Regions from separate parts of the Streptomyces sp. A2-16 genome, predicted to be linked through region 2. Evidence: riboswitches for the same ligand, from Rfam matches in the RefSeq annotation. Region 2 holds a riboswitch; the other holds the start of a gene.

Region 1 (7,591 bases), 7.8 Mb from region 2:
CGCCGCCCGCCGCTACGGGCTGCGCGTCCCGGACGACCTGCTGATCGTCTGCTGCAGCGAGTCCACGGTGTACGCCAGCACCGAGCCGCCCGTCACGACGCTCTCCCTCAAGCCCCGCCGCATCGGCACGGCCGTGATCCAGCTCCTCATCGACGCCATCGAAGGAGTCGAATCGGACCAACCGGTCGAGCAGGTGATACCGACCGAACTGATCGTGCGCACCTCGTCCCAGCGACGGGCCCCACGGACGACGGTCAGCCCGCCGCGGTCGCCCGAGGAGGGGTAGCCGACAGCCGACCGCCGGGCAGGGGCCGAAGCCCGGTGGGTGCGGTCCGGGCGGTGGTCGCAGCCCGGCGGGCGTCTCCGGGCGGTGGTCGCAGCCCGGCGGACACGTCCGTGCAGTGGTCGAAGCCCTGCCCAATCGGGGCGAATGCCGCGATGAACAGGAGTCTTGCTCCGATTCACCACCCCTGGGTCATCACACGGCGCGATCCGCATTCCTATGATGGGCCCACGACACCGCGGGGCCGCTGCGACCAGGCAGTCCGAAGCGGTGCAGATGCGGCGCGATGGTGGAGGGGTCTGATGACTCAGGGGGCCGGTCAGGGACCCGAGGTGGAGCGCACGGCAGTGCTGCGCGACTTCCGGGTGCCCGCGTACGTCAACGAGACCGGTCCTTACGACCACAGCACACACCCCGGCGATGTCGTCCAGGCGCACGAGGAGGCCTACCCGGAGGGGTACACCCCCACCGAGCAGGACCTGCCCGTCATCCACCACGGCGAGGGACTCCAGCCGGCCGCCGACGCCGCTGTGGAGGCGGAGGACGGTCCAGGTCCGCTCTTCGTCGTCGGCGACGTCCACGGCTACCTCGACGAACTGATGGCCGCACTCCACGAGAAGGGCCTGGTCGACGCCGAGGGCAACTGGTGCGCGGGCACCGCCCGGCTGTGGTTCCTCGGCGACTTCACGGACCGCGGTCCCGACGGCATCGGCGTCATCGACCTCGTGATGCGGCTGTCCGCGGAGGCCGCGGCGGCAGGCGGCTACTGCAAGGCCCTCATGGGCAACCACGAACTGCTGCTGCTCGGCGCCAAGCGGTTCGGCGACACCCCCGTCAACTCGGGCGCTGGCACCGCCACCTTCCAGGCGGCCTGGCTGCTCAACGGCGGGCAGAAGACCGACATGGACCGCCTCCAGGACCACCACCTCCAATGGATGTCCCGCCTCGACGCGGTGGAGGAGGTCGACGGCCATCTCCTCGTCCACTCCGACACCACCGCCTATCTCGACTACGGCGACTCGATCGAGGCGGTCAACGACACCGTCCGCGAGACGATCACGCGCAACGACGCGGACGAGGTGTGGGACCTGTTCCGCAAGTTCACCAAGCGCTTCTCCTTCCGCGACGAAGGCGGCGCCGACCATGTGCGCTCGCTGCTCGATACGTACGGCGGCGTCCGCATCGTTCACGGCCACAGCCCGATCCCCTATCTGCTCGGCGAAGTGGGCTCCGAGGACAGCGAGGACGATTCCGGTCCGGTGGTCGAGGGACCGCACGTCTACGCCGACGGACTGGCCATCGCGATGGACGGCGGGGTGACCATGGCCGGAAAGCTGCTGGTCCAGCAACTGCCCCTGGATATCTGAACCTTCTCGGGGCAGACGTTCCCCCATGACGGAGTGACCGTCGACCGCGCAGGCCAGAGGCCAATTTCTGGAAACCCCCTGTCACCCTGTGCCGTCGCCGCTCTACCATCTGGTTATCCGTAGCAGGCTCCCCTCCGTTTCTGCCCGACGGCTCGTTGGCATGCGAGCCCCAAGCCCTACGGAGCATCGGGGGATGCACATGAACAGCGTTCCGCAGCACCTGCACAGCGAGGACCGCCAAGAGTACGAGCGGATCCTCGATGAGGCGCTGCGCTCCGCACCACACCGTCCCGAACTGGCCGCTGTCGGACAGCGGCTGAATCCCGAACAGCTGCGCACCATGGCGCTGAACGCCACCGCACTCATCACGGCGGCCGCGGCGACCGAGTACCAGCACTACGTGAAGGTCCGCGAGGAACAGCGCCGTCCGGCGCCGTCCACCCTGTCGTCCGTGCACGAACCCGGCCCCGCCGAGTCGGGCACGGGTGCGATGGGGCTCGCCACCACCATGGGAGAGGTCGCCGAGACCGCCGGTGCGGGCGCCGTCGCCGTCGCCGCCGTCCTGACGCCCGTCCTCGCCGGAATCGCCGCGGCGATCTTCCTGCTCGTGGGCTACATCCTCCAGATGCTCAGCCCACCGCCGGCGTTCGCCCACGCCATGATCACTATCGGATGGGTCTTCGGTGCCCTGACCGCGGCCGCGATCCTGGTCGCCGCCGGCGGCCTGCTCATCACCGCCCTGCGCAACCAGCCCTCGCCGGACGCGGGATACGGCGAACTGAGCGAGGAGGTGGCACGGGCCAGGGACACCTGGCGCGAGGCCCTGCTGGAACGGGGCATCCTCCCCTTCCTCCGGGAGGCCCTGGCCGACCCCGGCACCGCCGCACTGCACCACACGGCACCGCCCGCACCGACCAGCCGGATGCCCAGCCTCGGCTACGACCGCCCGGGCTTCAGCAGCCCGGGCGACGGGGCCTCCGGTGCCCGCCCGAGCTTCACCAGCCCGGACTACACCAGCCCGGACTTCGGGGGGCCGGAGCACCAGCCGGAGTGACACCCGGCACCGCCCCTCGGCTTGCGCCCCCACCACGGGGAGCGCAAGCCGAAGACCCGACCGCGGACCACCCGCCGACGGTTCGCCTGCGTCAGTCGGCGATCGGCAGATAAACCCGGTTGCCCGCCGCCGCGAACTCCTTCGACTTCTGGGCCATGCCCTCCTCGATCTCCTCCTGACTGCCACCGTGGCGGCGGCGGATGTCCTGGGAGATCTTCATCGAGCAGAACTTCGGCCCGCACATGGAGCAGAAGTGGGCCGTCTTGGCCGGTTCGGCCGGGAGGGTCTCGTCGTGGAACTCGCGGGCTGTGTCGGGGTCGAGGGCCAGGTTGAACTGGTCCTCCCAGCGGAACTCGAAGCGTGCGTCGGAGAGGGCGTCGTCCCACTCCTGGGCGCCCGGGTGTCCCTTGGCGAGGTCGGCCGCGTGGGCGGCGATCTTGTAGGTGATGACACCCGTCTTGACGTCGTCCCGGTTGGGCAGGCCCAGATGCTCCTTGGGCGTGACGTAGCAGAGCATCGCGGTGCCCCACCAGGCGATCATCGCGGCGCCGATGCCGGAGGTGATGTGGTCGTAGGCCGGCGCGACGTCGGTGGTCAGCGGGCCGAGCGTGTAGAACGGAGCTTCGTCGCAGATCTCCTGCTGAAGGTCGATGTTCTCCTTGATCTTGTGCATCGGGACGTGCCCCGGGCCCTCGATCATGGTCTGTACGTGGAAGCGCTTCGCGATCCGGTTGAGTTCCCCGAGCGTGCGCAACTCCGCGAACTGCGCCTCGTCGTTGGCGTCCGCGATCGAGCCGGGCCTGAGGCCGTCTCCCAGCGAGTACGTGACGTCGTAGGCGGCGAGGATCTCGCACAGCTCCTCGAAGTTCTCGTACAGGAACGACTCCTTGTGGTGGGCGAGGCACCACGCCGCCATGATCGAGCCGCCACGCGAGACAATGCCCGTCTTGCGGTTGGCCGTCAGTGGTACGTACGGCAGGCGCACGCCCGCGTGGACCGTCATGTAGTCCACGCCCTGCTCGGCCTGCTCGATGACCGTGTCCTTGTAGATCTCCCAGGTCAGCTCCTCGGCCCTGCCGTCGACCTTCTCCAGGGCCTGGTAGAGCGGCACCGTGCCGATGGGGACGGGGGAGTTGCGCAGCACCCACTCGCGCGTGGTGTGGATGTTGCGGCCGGTGGACAGATCCATGACCGTGTCGGCGCCCCAGCGGGTCGCCCAGGTCATCTTCTCGACCTCCTCCTCGATGGAGGACGTCACCGCCGAGTTGCCGATGTTGGCGTTGACCTTCACCAGGAACCGCTTGCCGATGATCATCGGCTCGATCTCCGGGTGGTTGACGTTCGCCGGCAGCACCGCGCGGCCCGCCGCGATCTCCTCGCGGACCACCTCGGGCGAGACGTTCTCCCGGATGGACACGTACTCCATCTCCGGTGTGATCTCACCGCGGCGGGCGTAGGCGAGCTGGGTGACCGCCTTGCCGTCACGGCTGCGGCGCGGCTGCCGTGGCCGCCCCGGGAAGACCGCGTCGAGGTTGCGCAGGCCACCGCGCGGTGAGGTGTGCTTGATCCCGTCGTCCTCGGGGCGTACCGGGCGACCCGCGTACTCCTCGGTGTCACCGCGGGCGACGATCCAGTTCTCCCGCAGCGGCACCAGGCCCCGGCGGACATCCGTCTCGGTGAGCGGATCGGTGTACGGGCCCGACGTGTCGTACAGCGTGACCGACTGCCCGTTGGTGAGGTGCACCTGGCGGACCGGCACCCGCAGATCGGGGCGCGAGCCCTCGACGTACGCCTTGTGCCAGCCGATGGACTTCCCGGCCTCCTCGTCGATCTGGTCGGAGGCAGGCGTGCGCGCGTCCTTGATGGTCATGAGACCTACTCCCTACGCCGGCATTACCCGGTAACAGGTTCGGCGGTCGACGCAGCGTTTTCCGTCTGTCGACGTTTCGTGGGGAACGTCACTCGCTGGAGATGACGTTCCACGTGAAACATCGCTGGGACGGAGGTCAGCGCCCTCTCAGCCCGGTGCTCCGAGCTCCCGCGTGTACAAAAGGTGCCACCACGCTAGCGTCAATTCGGGCGCGGTGAACAGAGGGCCCCTGTCGTTCTTGCGATGATCGGTCGGTGACCACGACGCATCAGCCTCCGTACCCGCCGTCCGAGCCTCCGCGCCGACCGGGCTCCGGAGACGGCCCTGGGTACGGCCCCGGCAGTGGCTCCGGGCACGTCCACGGCAGCGGTTCCCCCAGAGGTTTCGGGGACACCGGGGCCGACGGCTGGCACGAGCATGAGCACGGCGGCGGACATGGCGGTGGTCACGACTACGGCCAAGGTCAGGGCGCGGGTCCAGGCGGCCCGGGCGGAGGTGGCCCTGGCGGTGGCGGTCGGAGTGGCGGCGGCGGTCCGGGGAGCGGCGGTGGCCGTGGGGGTGACTGGCACGGGCAGGGTCCCGGTGACGGTCATGGTCCCGGCGATGGCCACGGGCATGGACAGGGGCACGGGAGCGAGCCCGCGTCCGGGAGCGGGCACGGTGCCGGCAGTGGGCACGGCCACTCGCACAGTCACAGCCACGGGCCGGCAACCCCCGTCTCCAAGCACCTGCGCAAGGTCATCGCGGCGATCCTCATCCCGTTCGGGGTGGCCGTGCTGGTGGGGCTCGCGGTGCTCTGGCCCGGTGGCGCTCCGGGGCACGAACGCACCGGGGTCGGCTTCGACCGGCAGACCCAGCAGGCAACCGTCACCAAGGTCGTGAGCGTCAGCTGCAAGTCGGTGAACGCCTCGGGGGAGACCCCGACCGGGGACACCTCTACCGCCGAGGGCTCGTCCGCCGAGCAGCAGGCGAACGGCACCTGCAAGAAGGCGACGATCCGGGTCGACACCGGCAACGACACGGGCCGTACATTCACGGAGATCGTCCAGCCGGATCAGTCGCGGCAGTTGCACGAGGGCCAGAAGGTCGTGGTCGCGTACGAGCCCTCCGCGCCGAGGGACCTGCAGTACTCGGTCACCGACGTGAACCGCAAGCTGCCGATGGGACTGCTCGCCGGCATCTTCGCGCTCGCCGTCGTGGTCGTCGGGCGGCTGCGCGGAGTCATGGCGCTGGTCGCGCTGGCCATCAGCTTCATGGTGCTGAACTTCTTCATCCTGCCCGCGATCCTCCAGGGCTCGAACCCGCTGCTCGTGGCGGTGATCGGGTCGAGCGCCATCATGCTGATCGCCCTCTACATGTGCCACGGCCTGTCGGCCAGAACCTCCGTTGCCGTCCTGGGGACGCTGATCTCCCTGGTGCTGATCGGCATCCTCGGCTCGCAGTTCATCGGCTGGGCCGCGCTCACCGGCAACACCGACGACAACACCGGTCTCATCCACGGGTTGTATCCGTCGATCGACATGAGCGGTCTGCTGCTCGCCGGCGTCATCATCGGCTCGCTCGGTGTCCTCGACGACGTGACGGTCACACAGACCTCGGCGGTCTGGGAGCTGCACGAGGCCAACCCGACGATGGGCTGGCGCGGTCTGTACCGCGCGGGTATCCGGATCGGCCGCGACCACATCGCGTCCGTCGTCAACACGCTCGTCCTCGCCTACGCCGGCGCCGCACTGCCGCTGCTGCTGCTCTTCTCCATCGCGCAGTCCAGTGTGGGGACCGTCGCCAACAGCGAGCTGGTGGCGGAGGAGATCGTGCGCACCCTGGTCGGCTCGATCGGCCTCGTCGCCTCGGTACCAGTCACCACGGCCCTCGCCGCCCTCGTGGTCTCGGCCGACCGCCCGGAGACGGAGGCGATGGGTTCCGGGGCAGGGGCAGGTATGCCGACGCCCGTACCGGCGACGAGTGCGAGCGCGGGCACGGCCGACAGCCGGCCGGCAACGGGACGCGGTGGCAAGGGCCGGCGACGCAGGCGCTGAGAGCAACCCCGGGCCAGGTCAGGCCCGGCTCCGGCAGAAGCGTTCCTGCGTCCTCCCACCTCGAGAAGAAGGTTCCTTCACATCGCTGGCGCCCTACGGCCTCAGCCCGCGCTCTGCTCCTCCGCCAGGATCCGGTCCAGCGCCTCGTCGAGATGGGTGTCGAAATCGGCCAGCGCTGCCTCCTGGCCCAGCGGGACCAGCTTGTCGGTGCGGTCGAGGAACGCGATGATCGGCGCCGTCGACGAGCGGAACAGTGCCTGGTCGCCGCCGACCTGAAGCCGGATCAGGACATCGCCCAACAGGTCGGCCCCGGCGGGCGCGACCCGCACATCACCCTCGCCGCAGGGCCGGCCCACGCCGTCGATCAGCAGCTCGCGGCCGAAAGCCCAGGTCACCGGGGCGTCGCCCGGGAGATGGAAGGTCAGCCGGACCGCGTAAGGATCACAGGCCTCGTAGCGCAGCTCCACCGGAATGCGGAAGGAGAGCTCCTCCGAGACGAGAAAGCTCATCATGACCTCTGCCTGTACGGACTCGCGCATCGCCTACCCCGTCATCTGCCTTCGTTGGCCGGGAATGATCCCTCTGACACTGGTGGCATCTTGCTGAACGTGTACGACAGATCACAAGGAGTGAGTTTTCAGATACTGATAGAGATCGCCAGCGAGCCCGTCAAACGCCCGATTTCTGCTTGTAGTTGCTGGGTTGCGGCCACCAACCGGTCCGCCTGATGGGCGGGCAGGGAGATGGCCATCGTTGCCGCAGCGTTACCCAACGTGATCGGAATCGCCGCGCACACTGTTCCCAGCGCGTACTCCTGACGCTCGATCACGGGCTCCATCCGCGCGGTCCGTTCGAGCCGCCGGAGCAGACTGTGGCCGTCGCGCACGGTGTACGGGGTGATGGACTGCACGGGGTACCGGTCGAGGTGGTCGCGCCGGGCCTCGTCGTCCAGCTGGGCCAGCAGGCACTGCCCGATGGCGT
Region 2 (7,591 bases):
CCTTGCTCCCCAGGTGAGCGAGCAACGAGTCGAGGCAGGCGTCCGGCGTGGTCAGGTCGGCCCGGAAGAACGACTCCTCGCCGAGGGGCCCGCCGCTGACGATGACCATCCATGCCGCCCGTCCCTCGACCATGCGGTCACCGTCGACCTTGAAGAAAGCCGTGACTCCGCGCTCGGCCAGCCACTCCATCAGTTCGAGCATGTCCACGCGCACCCCTCCGGGGAGATCATCCCATCCCCGGCGGCACGGCTCCTGGGCCGCAACCGGACCGTCCGAAGCCGGCCACGACGACAGCCGGCGCCCACAGGTGACCACCCCCACCCCGCTGTGGCCCGGGCCCCCCGCGTTGATCTGCCACACTGGAAGGGTTATGCCTGCACCCGGAGAACTCACTTTCGTCGCCCCCCGCGGAGCCAAGAAGCCGCCGCGGCACCTTGCCGATCTCACGCCTGCCGAGCGCAAAGAGGCTGTTGCCGAGATCGGGGAGAAGCCGTTTCGTGCCAAGCAGCTCTCGCAGCACTACTTCGCGCGGTACGCGCACGACCCGGCGGAGTGGACGGACATCCCGGCCGGTGCGCGCGGGAAGCTCCAGGAGGCGTTGCTTCCCGAGCTCATGACCGTCGTACGGCATCTGTCGACCGACCAGGGGACCACGCGCAAGACGCTGTGGCGGCTGTTCGACGGGACGCTCGTGGAGTCGGTGCTGATGCGGTACCCGGACCGGGTGACCATGTGCATCAGCTCGCAGGCCGGGTGCGGGATGAACTGTCCCTTCTGTGCGACGGGACAGGCCGGGCTGGATCGCAATCTGTCCGCGGCCGAGATCGTCCATCAGATCGTCGACGGGATGCGGGCGCTCAGGGACGGGGAGGTCCCCGGGGGTCCTGCGCGGCTGTCCAACATCGTCTTCATGGGGATGGGCGAGCCCCTCGCCAACTACAAGCGGGTCGTCACCGCCATCCGCGCGCTCACCGATCCCGCGCCGGACGGGCTCGGGCTGTCGCAGCGCGGCATCACCGTGTCGACCGTCGGGCTCGTGCCCGCCATTCACCGGTTCGCCGACGAAGGCTTCAAGTGCCGGCTCGCGATCTCGCTCCACGCTCCCGATGACGAACTGCGCGACACCCTCGTCCCCGTGAACACGCGGTGGAAGGTGCGCGAGGTCCTCGACGCCGGGTTCGAGTACGTCGAGAAGTCCGGACGGCGGCTCAGCATCGAGTACGCGCTCATCCGGGACATCAACGACCAGGCCTGGCGCGGTGACCGGCTCGGGCGGCTGCTCCGGGGCAAGCCCGTGCACGTCAACCTCATCCCGCTGAACCCGACCCCGGGGTCGAAGTGGACCGCGTCGCGGCCCGAGGACGAGAAGGCCTTCGTCGAGGCGATCGCCGCGCACGGTGTGCCGGTGACCGTCCGGGACACCCGTGGTCAGGAGATCGACGGGGCCTGTGGCCAGCTCGCGGCCACCGAGCGGTAGTCTGACGAACGTACGTACACCTTCATATCCGACAGGGGAGCGCCACAGCGCTGAGAGTGCGGCAATCGGGCCGCAGACCCTCTGAACCTCGCCCAGGTCATTCTGGGTAGGAAGTTCGGTCATCACCGTGAACAACAAGAAGCTTCTCGCTGCCGTGGTCGGCCTCGGTCTCGTCACGCTGTCCGCCTGCGGGTCCTCGTCCGACGACAGCAGTGGCGGCGACTCCAAGACCGTCACCCTCGTCAGCCACGACTCCTGGGCCGTCTCCAAGAACGTCCTGGCCGACTTCGAGAAGAAGTCCGGCTACAAGGTCAAGGTCCTGGAGGACGGCGACGCCGGGCAGGCCGTCAACAAGGCCATCCTCACCAAGGACAACCCGCAGGGCGACGTCTTCTTCGGCGTCGACAACACCCTGCTCTCCCGCGCGCTCGACAACGGCCTCTTCCAGTCGTACGAGGCGAAGGGCGCCGACCGGATCAAGGCCGAGTACCGGGCCGACCAGGACAAGCACCGGGTCACGCCCATCGACACCGGCGACATCTGCGTCAACTACGACAAGGCCTGGTTCACCGCGCACAAGCTCCAGCCGCCGACGTCGTACGACGATCTGATCAAGCCCGCCTACAAGAACCTCCTCGTCACCGAGAACGCCTCCACGTCCTCACCGGGGCTCGGATTCCTGCTCGGGTCCGCCGCGAAGTACGGGGACGACGGCTGGCAGGGTTACTGGAAGAAGCTCAAGGACAACGGCGTCAAGGTCGTCGACGGCTGGGAGCAGGCCTACAACGAGGAGTTCTCCGGGTCGGCCGGCGGCAAGAAGGCCAAGGCCGATCGGCCGCTCGTCGTCTCCTACGCCTCCTCGCCGCCCGCCGAGGTGATCTACGCCGACCCGAGGCCGAAGACCGCGCCCACCGGGGTCGCCGACGGCACCTGCTTCCGGCAGATCGAGTACGCCGGGCTGCTCAGCAACGCCAAGAACAGCAAGGGCGGCAAGGCGTTCCTGGACTTCCTGCTCACCAAGGAGTTCCAGCAGGACATGCCGCTCAACATGTTCGTCTATCCGGTGGTGGAGGGGGCCGCGGTACCGGCCGAGTTCACCGAGTACGGTCCGCAGGCCAAGGATCCCGAGACCATGGATCCGGCCAAGATCGCCGACAACCGTGACGACTGGGTCAAGTCGTGGACCTCGCTCGTACTGAGGTAGCCGGCAGGCGCAGGGGCAGCGCGGCGCGGCTCGGTCTCATGGCCGTGCCCGTCGCGTTCTTCGCCGTCTTCTTCGCCTATCCCGTCGCCGCGATCGTCACGCGCGGCCTCAAGACCGACGGGACGTGGCAGCTCGGCAGGATCACCGACGTCCTCACCCAGCCGGACATCCGGCACGTCCTGTGGTTCACCACCTGGCAGGCGCTCGCCTCCACCGTGCTCACGCTGCTGATCGCGCTCCCCGGCGCGTACGTCTTCGCGCGCTTCGACTTCCCCGGCAAGCAGATCCTGCGGGCCGTGGTCACCGTCCCCTTCGTCCTGCCGACCGTCGTCGTCGGCACGGCCTTCCTGGCGCTGGTCGGCCGCGGCGGACTGCTGGACGAGCTGTGGGGCGTACGGCTGGACACCACCGTGTGGGCGATCCTGCTCGCGCACGTCTTCTTCAACTACGCGGTCGTCGTACGGACCGTCGGCGGACTGTGGGCCCAGCTCGACCCGCGTCAGGAGGAGGCCGCGCGGATGCTGGGCGCGTCCAGGCTCGCGGCCTGGCGGACGGTCACCCTCCCGGCGCTCGGGCCGGCCGTGGCCGCCGCCGCGCTGATGGTCTTCCTGTTCACCTTCACCTCCTTCGGCGTGGTCCAGATCCTCGGCGGGCCGACCTTCTCCACCCTCGAAGTGGAGATCTACCGCCAGACCTCCGAGATCTTCGACCTCTCCACGGCCGCCGTGCTGACGCTCATCCAGTTCGTCGCGGTGGGCGCGGTCCTCGCCCTGCACGCGTGGACGGTACGACGCCGGGAGACGGCCCTGCGGCTCGTGGACGCCTCCGGCACCGCCCGGCGGCCGCGCGGGGCGGGGGAGCGGTCGCTGCTGGCCGGGGTCGTCGCGATCATCGCCGTACTCCTGCTGCTGCCGCTCGCCGTGCTGGTCCAGCGGTCGCTCGACGCACCCGACTTCGGCTACTACCGGGCGCTGACGAGCTCCGACGGCGGGGTCTTCCTCGTCCCGCCGATCGAGGCGGTCGGGAACTCGCTGGAGTACGCCCTCGCCGCGACCGCCATCGCGGTGGCGATCGGAGGGCTCGCGGCGGCCGCGTTGACCAGGCGGGACGCGGGGCGGTTCGTACGGGGCTTCGACGCGCTGCTGATGCTGCCGCTCGGGGTGTCCGCGGTGACCGTCGGCTTCGGGTTCCTGATCTCCCTCGACGAGCCGCCGCTGGACCTCAGACAGTCCTGGATCCTGGTGCCGCTCGCGCAGGCGCTGGTCGGGGTGCCGTTCGTCGTGCGGACCATGCTGCCGGTGCTGCGGGCCGTGGACCACCGGCTGCGGGAGGCCGCGGCCGTGCTCGGGGCCTCGCCGTGGCGGGTGTGGCGGGAGATCGACCTGCCCATGGTGCGGCGGGCGCTGCTGATCGCGGCGGGCTTCGCCTTCGCCGTGTCGCTGGGCGAGTTCGGGGCGACCGTGTTCATCGCACGGCCCGACAACCCCACCCTGCCGGTCGCCGTGGCCCGGCTGCTCGGACGTGCCGGTGATCTCAACTACGGCCAGGCGATGGCCCTTTCGACCATCCTGATGATCGTGTGCGCGGTGGCGCTGCTGGCCCTTGAACGGCTGCGGACCGACCGGACCGGGGAGTTCTGATGCTGCTGAGCCTTGCGGACGCGACGGTACGGTTCGGCGGGCGGGCCGTGCTCGACGGGGTCGGCCTGGATGTCGCCGAGCACGAGATCGTGTGTGTGCTCGGGCCGAGCGGCAGCGGCAAGTCGACGCTGCTGCGGGCGGTGGCCGGACTCCAGCCGCTCGACGAGGGGCGGGTGCTGCTCGACGGGCGCGACCAGGCCGGGGTGCCCGCGCACCGACGCGGGGTCGGGCTGATGTTCCAGGACCATCAGCTGTTCCCGCAGCGGGACGTGGGGGCCAACGTGGCCTTCGGGCTGCGGATGCACTCCGTCGCGAGAGCACAACGGGACGAGCGGGTGAGGGAGTTGCTCGACCTCGTCGGACTGCCGGGCGCCGGTCGCCGGGCCGTCGGCTCGCTGTCCGGCGGTGAGCAGCAGCGGGTCGCGCTGGCCCGGGCACTTGCCCCCCGGCCCCGGCTGCTGATGCTCGACGAGCCGCTCGGGCAGCTGGACCGTTCGCTGCGGGAGCGGCTGGTGGTCGAACTGCGGGAGCTGTTCGGGCGGTTGGGCACCACCGTGCTCGCGGTCACCCACGACCAGGGCGAGGCCTTCGCGCTCGCCGACCGGGTCGTGGTGATGCGGGACGGGCGGATCGCCCAGTCCGGTACGCCGCTTGAGGTGTGGCAGCGGCCGGCCGACGAGTTCGTGGCCCGCTTCCTCGGCTTCGAGAACGTGGTCGAGGGGACGGTGACGGGCGAGGCCGCGGACACGGTGTGGGGCAAGGTGCCGGTGCCCCCGGGAGCCGCCCAGGGGGTCCGGAGCGTGCTGGTGCGGCCGGTGGGAGTGCGGCTCGTGGCGGCCGACGACGGACTGCGCTGCACGGTCGCCGCGCGCACCTTCAAGGGCACCCATGTCGCCGTACATCTGCAACCCGCGGACGGCGGGCCGCGGTTGGAGGCCGCGTGCGCGCTGCGGGAGGCGCCGGGGGTCGGGGACGCGGTCGGGGTGGAGTTCGACGCGGCCGACATCGTCGTGCTGGGCTGACGCGGGCGGCAGCGTCGTGGTGGGCTGGCGTGGGTGTGGGCCACAGCGATCGCGGGCGGGCCAGATCGTCGTGCTGGGCTGACGCGGGCGGGTTGAAATCGTCGTGCTCGGGCGGTGTGGGCGGACATAGGGTGCGGGGCATGACGCTGCTCGCACATGACCGTTACTGCGACGAGATCGCCCATCAGGTGGGCCGGTTGAGGGCCGTGGTGACCTCCGGGGCCGACCTGGCGGTGACCGTGCCGACGTGCCCGGACTGGTCGCTGGAGCGGCTGGTGAGGCACACCGGGGGCGCTCTGCGCTGGGTGGAGCTGATGGTGCGGACCCGGGCCCAGGAGGAAGTGCCCGAGGAGCAGGTGCCGTCGGGGGAGGGGCCCGAGGACGCGGGTGAGCTGGACGCGTGGCTCGCCGAGACCGGCGACATGCTCGTCGCCGCGCTGCGGGAGGCCGGGCCGGACACCGAGGTGTGGTCCTGGGCCGGGGTTCCCACCTCCGGGTTCTGGGCCCGGCGGATGGCGCACGAGCTGACCGTCCACCGCGCCGACGCCACGCTCGCCGCCGGGCTGCCCTACGAGGTCGCCCCGGAGATCGCCGCCGACGCGATCGACGAGTGGCTGCAGATCGTGGAGTTCGTGCAGCGGACCATGCCGCACGACGAGGCACGGGAGCTGCGCGGGCCGGGGCGGAGCATCCATCTGCACGCCACCGACACGGCCGCGGAGCTGAACGCGGAGTGGCTGATCGGATTCACCGAGGACGTCATCGCCTGGCGGCGCGGGCACGAGAAGGCGACCGTCGCGCTGCGGGGGCCGCTGACCTCGGTCATGCTCGCCTTCTACCGCCGACTGCCGCTGGACAGCCCGGAGTTGGAGGTGCTCGGAGAGCGCCGGCTGCTGGAGTTCTGGCTGGAGCGGGCGAGCTTCGGGTGACCCGGGGGAGCGGGCGCCAAGGGGAGGGGTGAACCTCGTGCCGGTGGGTTTCCGGTGAACATGGCGACGGCCCGCCCCCGTTGGAGGGACGGGCCGTCGAAATGCTGTGGGCGTCAGCGGGAGCTGCTCGCTCCACGGCGGCGCAGGCCGAAGAAGACCGCTCCGCCGCCGATCGCCACGAGCGCGATCGCGATCCCGGCGATCAGACCGGTGTTGGAGTTGGCGCCGGTCTCGGCGAGGTTGGAGTCACCGGCGGCCGGCGACGGGGCGTTGCTCTCGACGGTCGCCGGGGCGGTGGTGCCCTCGGAGGCCGACGGGGTCGGGGTCGGGGACTCCTCGGCCGGGGTGCTGGCGGAGTCCGACGGGGTGGGCGTGGGCGTCGGGGTCGGCGTGTCCTCGGTCTTGCAGGCGGTCGCCGGGGTGATCAGGTTCGGCTTGATGTCCTCGCCCTTGATGTAGGGCAGGGCCTCGACGTGGATGCGGTACTCGGCGTTGGGCGCCCAGTCCTCCTCGAAGGTGATGGTGGTTCCGTCCTTGGAACCCTTCACCGTCTGCTCGCCGACCTTCTTGGCGTCGGCGCCGTTGTTCTGGAGGTACACGGACACCGTGGCCTCGACACCGGCCTTGTCCACGTCGGTGACGGTGATGACACCCTTCTCGCCGTCACACTTGGCCTCGGCGGAGAACTCCTTGATGTTGCAGGCAAGGGCGTTGCTGGAGGCGCTGAGCACGATCGCGGTCGAGGCGGCGGCGACGCCGAGGAAGCGCGCGGCGCGGGAGGTGCGGCGGGATATGGGCGTGAATGCCACGTTCGTCCTTCACGGGGTGCGCAAATGCGGGGGGTTGAGAGGATGGTGATGTGTCCTCACCATCCCCACGAGTCTCACAGGTCTATAAGCGCTGCATAAGAAGTGTCAACGTGTAGGCGCCCTACAACCGTTGGCTTTGCATTCTTATTACCGTGTGAGACGTTTCAGTGCCGCCGGAGCCTCCTCGATCCGGTCAACCAGGGCGATTCGGGCCTCCATTGACCGCTCCCGCGCCAGCGCCTGGAGCAGCGGCCAGGTGGGCAGCTTCTCCGTCCAGTGCACGCGGTTCACGAGCACCATCGGCGTGGGCTCGCCGCGCGACTCGTAGTAGTTGGGCGTCGCGTTGTCGAAGATCTCCTGCACGGTGCCGGCGGCGCCCGGCAGGAACACGACGCCCGCGGTGGAGCGGGCCAGCAGACCGTCCTCGCGGGTGGCGTTGGCGAAGTACTTGCCGATGTGCGAGGCGAAGGCGTTCGGCGGCTCGTGCCCGTAGAACCAGGTCGGGATGC

Evidence for each region. Region 2 has a riboswitch for thiamine pyrophosphate ahead of IOD14_RS09065 (thiamine ABC transporter substrate-binding protein). Riboswitches for the same ligand answer to the same signal wherever they lie in the genome.
Region 1: another riboswitch for thiamine pyrophosphate. It lies ahead of thiC (phosphomethylpyrimidine synthase ThiC); the one in region 2 lies ahead of IOD14_RS09065 (thiamine ABC transporter substrate-binding protein).

The regions. Positions count from the first base shown of each region.
Region 1 covers NZ_CP063808.1:9,710,768-9,718,358, forward strand. The annotation lists gene IOD14_RS43670 (LacI family DNA-binding transcriptional regulator) at 1-286, shown strand, start outside; gene IOD14_RS43675 (metallophosphoesterase) at 586-1,650, shown strand; gene IOD14_RS43680 (hypothetical protein) at 1,844-2,704, shown strand; gene thiC (phosphomethylpyrimidine synthase ThiC) at 2,796-4,574, opposite strand; TPP riboswitch at 4,567-4,756, opposite strand; gene IOD14_RS43690 (YibE/F family protein) at 4,829-6,610, shown strand; gene IOD14_RS43695 (SsgA family sporulation/cell division regulator) at 6,712-7,149, opposite strand; gene IOD14_RS43700 (helix-turn-helix domain-containing protein) at 7,248-7,591, opposite strand, start outside.
Region 2 covers NZ_CP063808.1:1,955,604-1,963,194, forward strand. The annotation lists gene IOD14_RS09055 (hypothetical protein) at 1-202, opposite strand, end outside; gene rlmN (23S rRNA (adenine(2503)-C(2))-methyltransferase RlmN) at 372-1,478, shown strand; TPP riboswitch at 1,502-1,609, shown strand; gene IOD14_RS09065 (thiamine ABC transporter substrate-binding protein) at 1,606-2,682, shown strand; gene IOD14_RS09070 (iron ABC transporter permease) at 2,658-4,322, shown strand; gene IOD14_RS09075 (ABC transporter ATP-binding protein) at 4,322-5,344, shown strand; gene IOD14_RS09080 (maleylpyruvate isomerase family mycothiol-dependent enzyme) at 5,485-6,273, shown strand; gene IOD14_RS09085 (LAETG motif-containing sortase-dependent surface protein) at 6,387-7,082, opposite strand; gene IOD14_RS09090 (LOG family protein) at 7,230-7,591, opposite strand, start outside.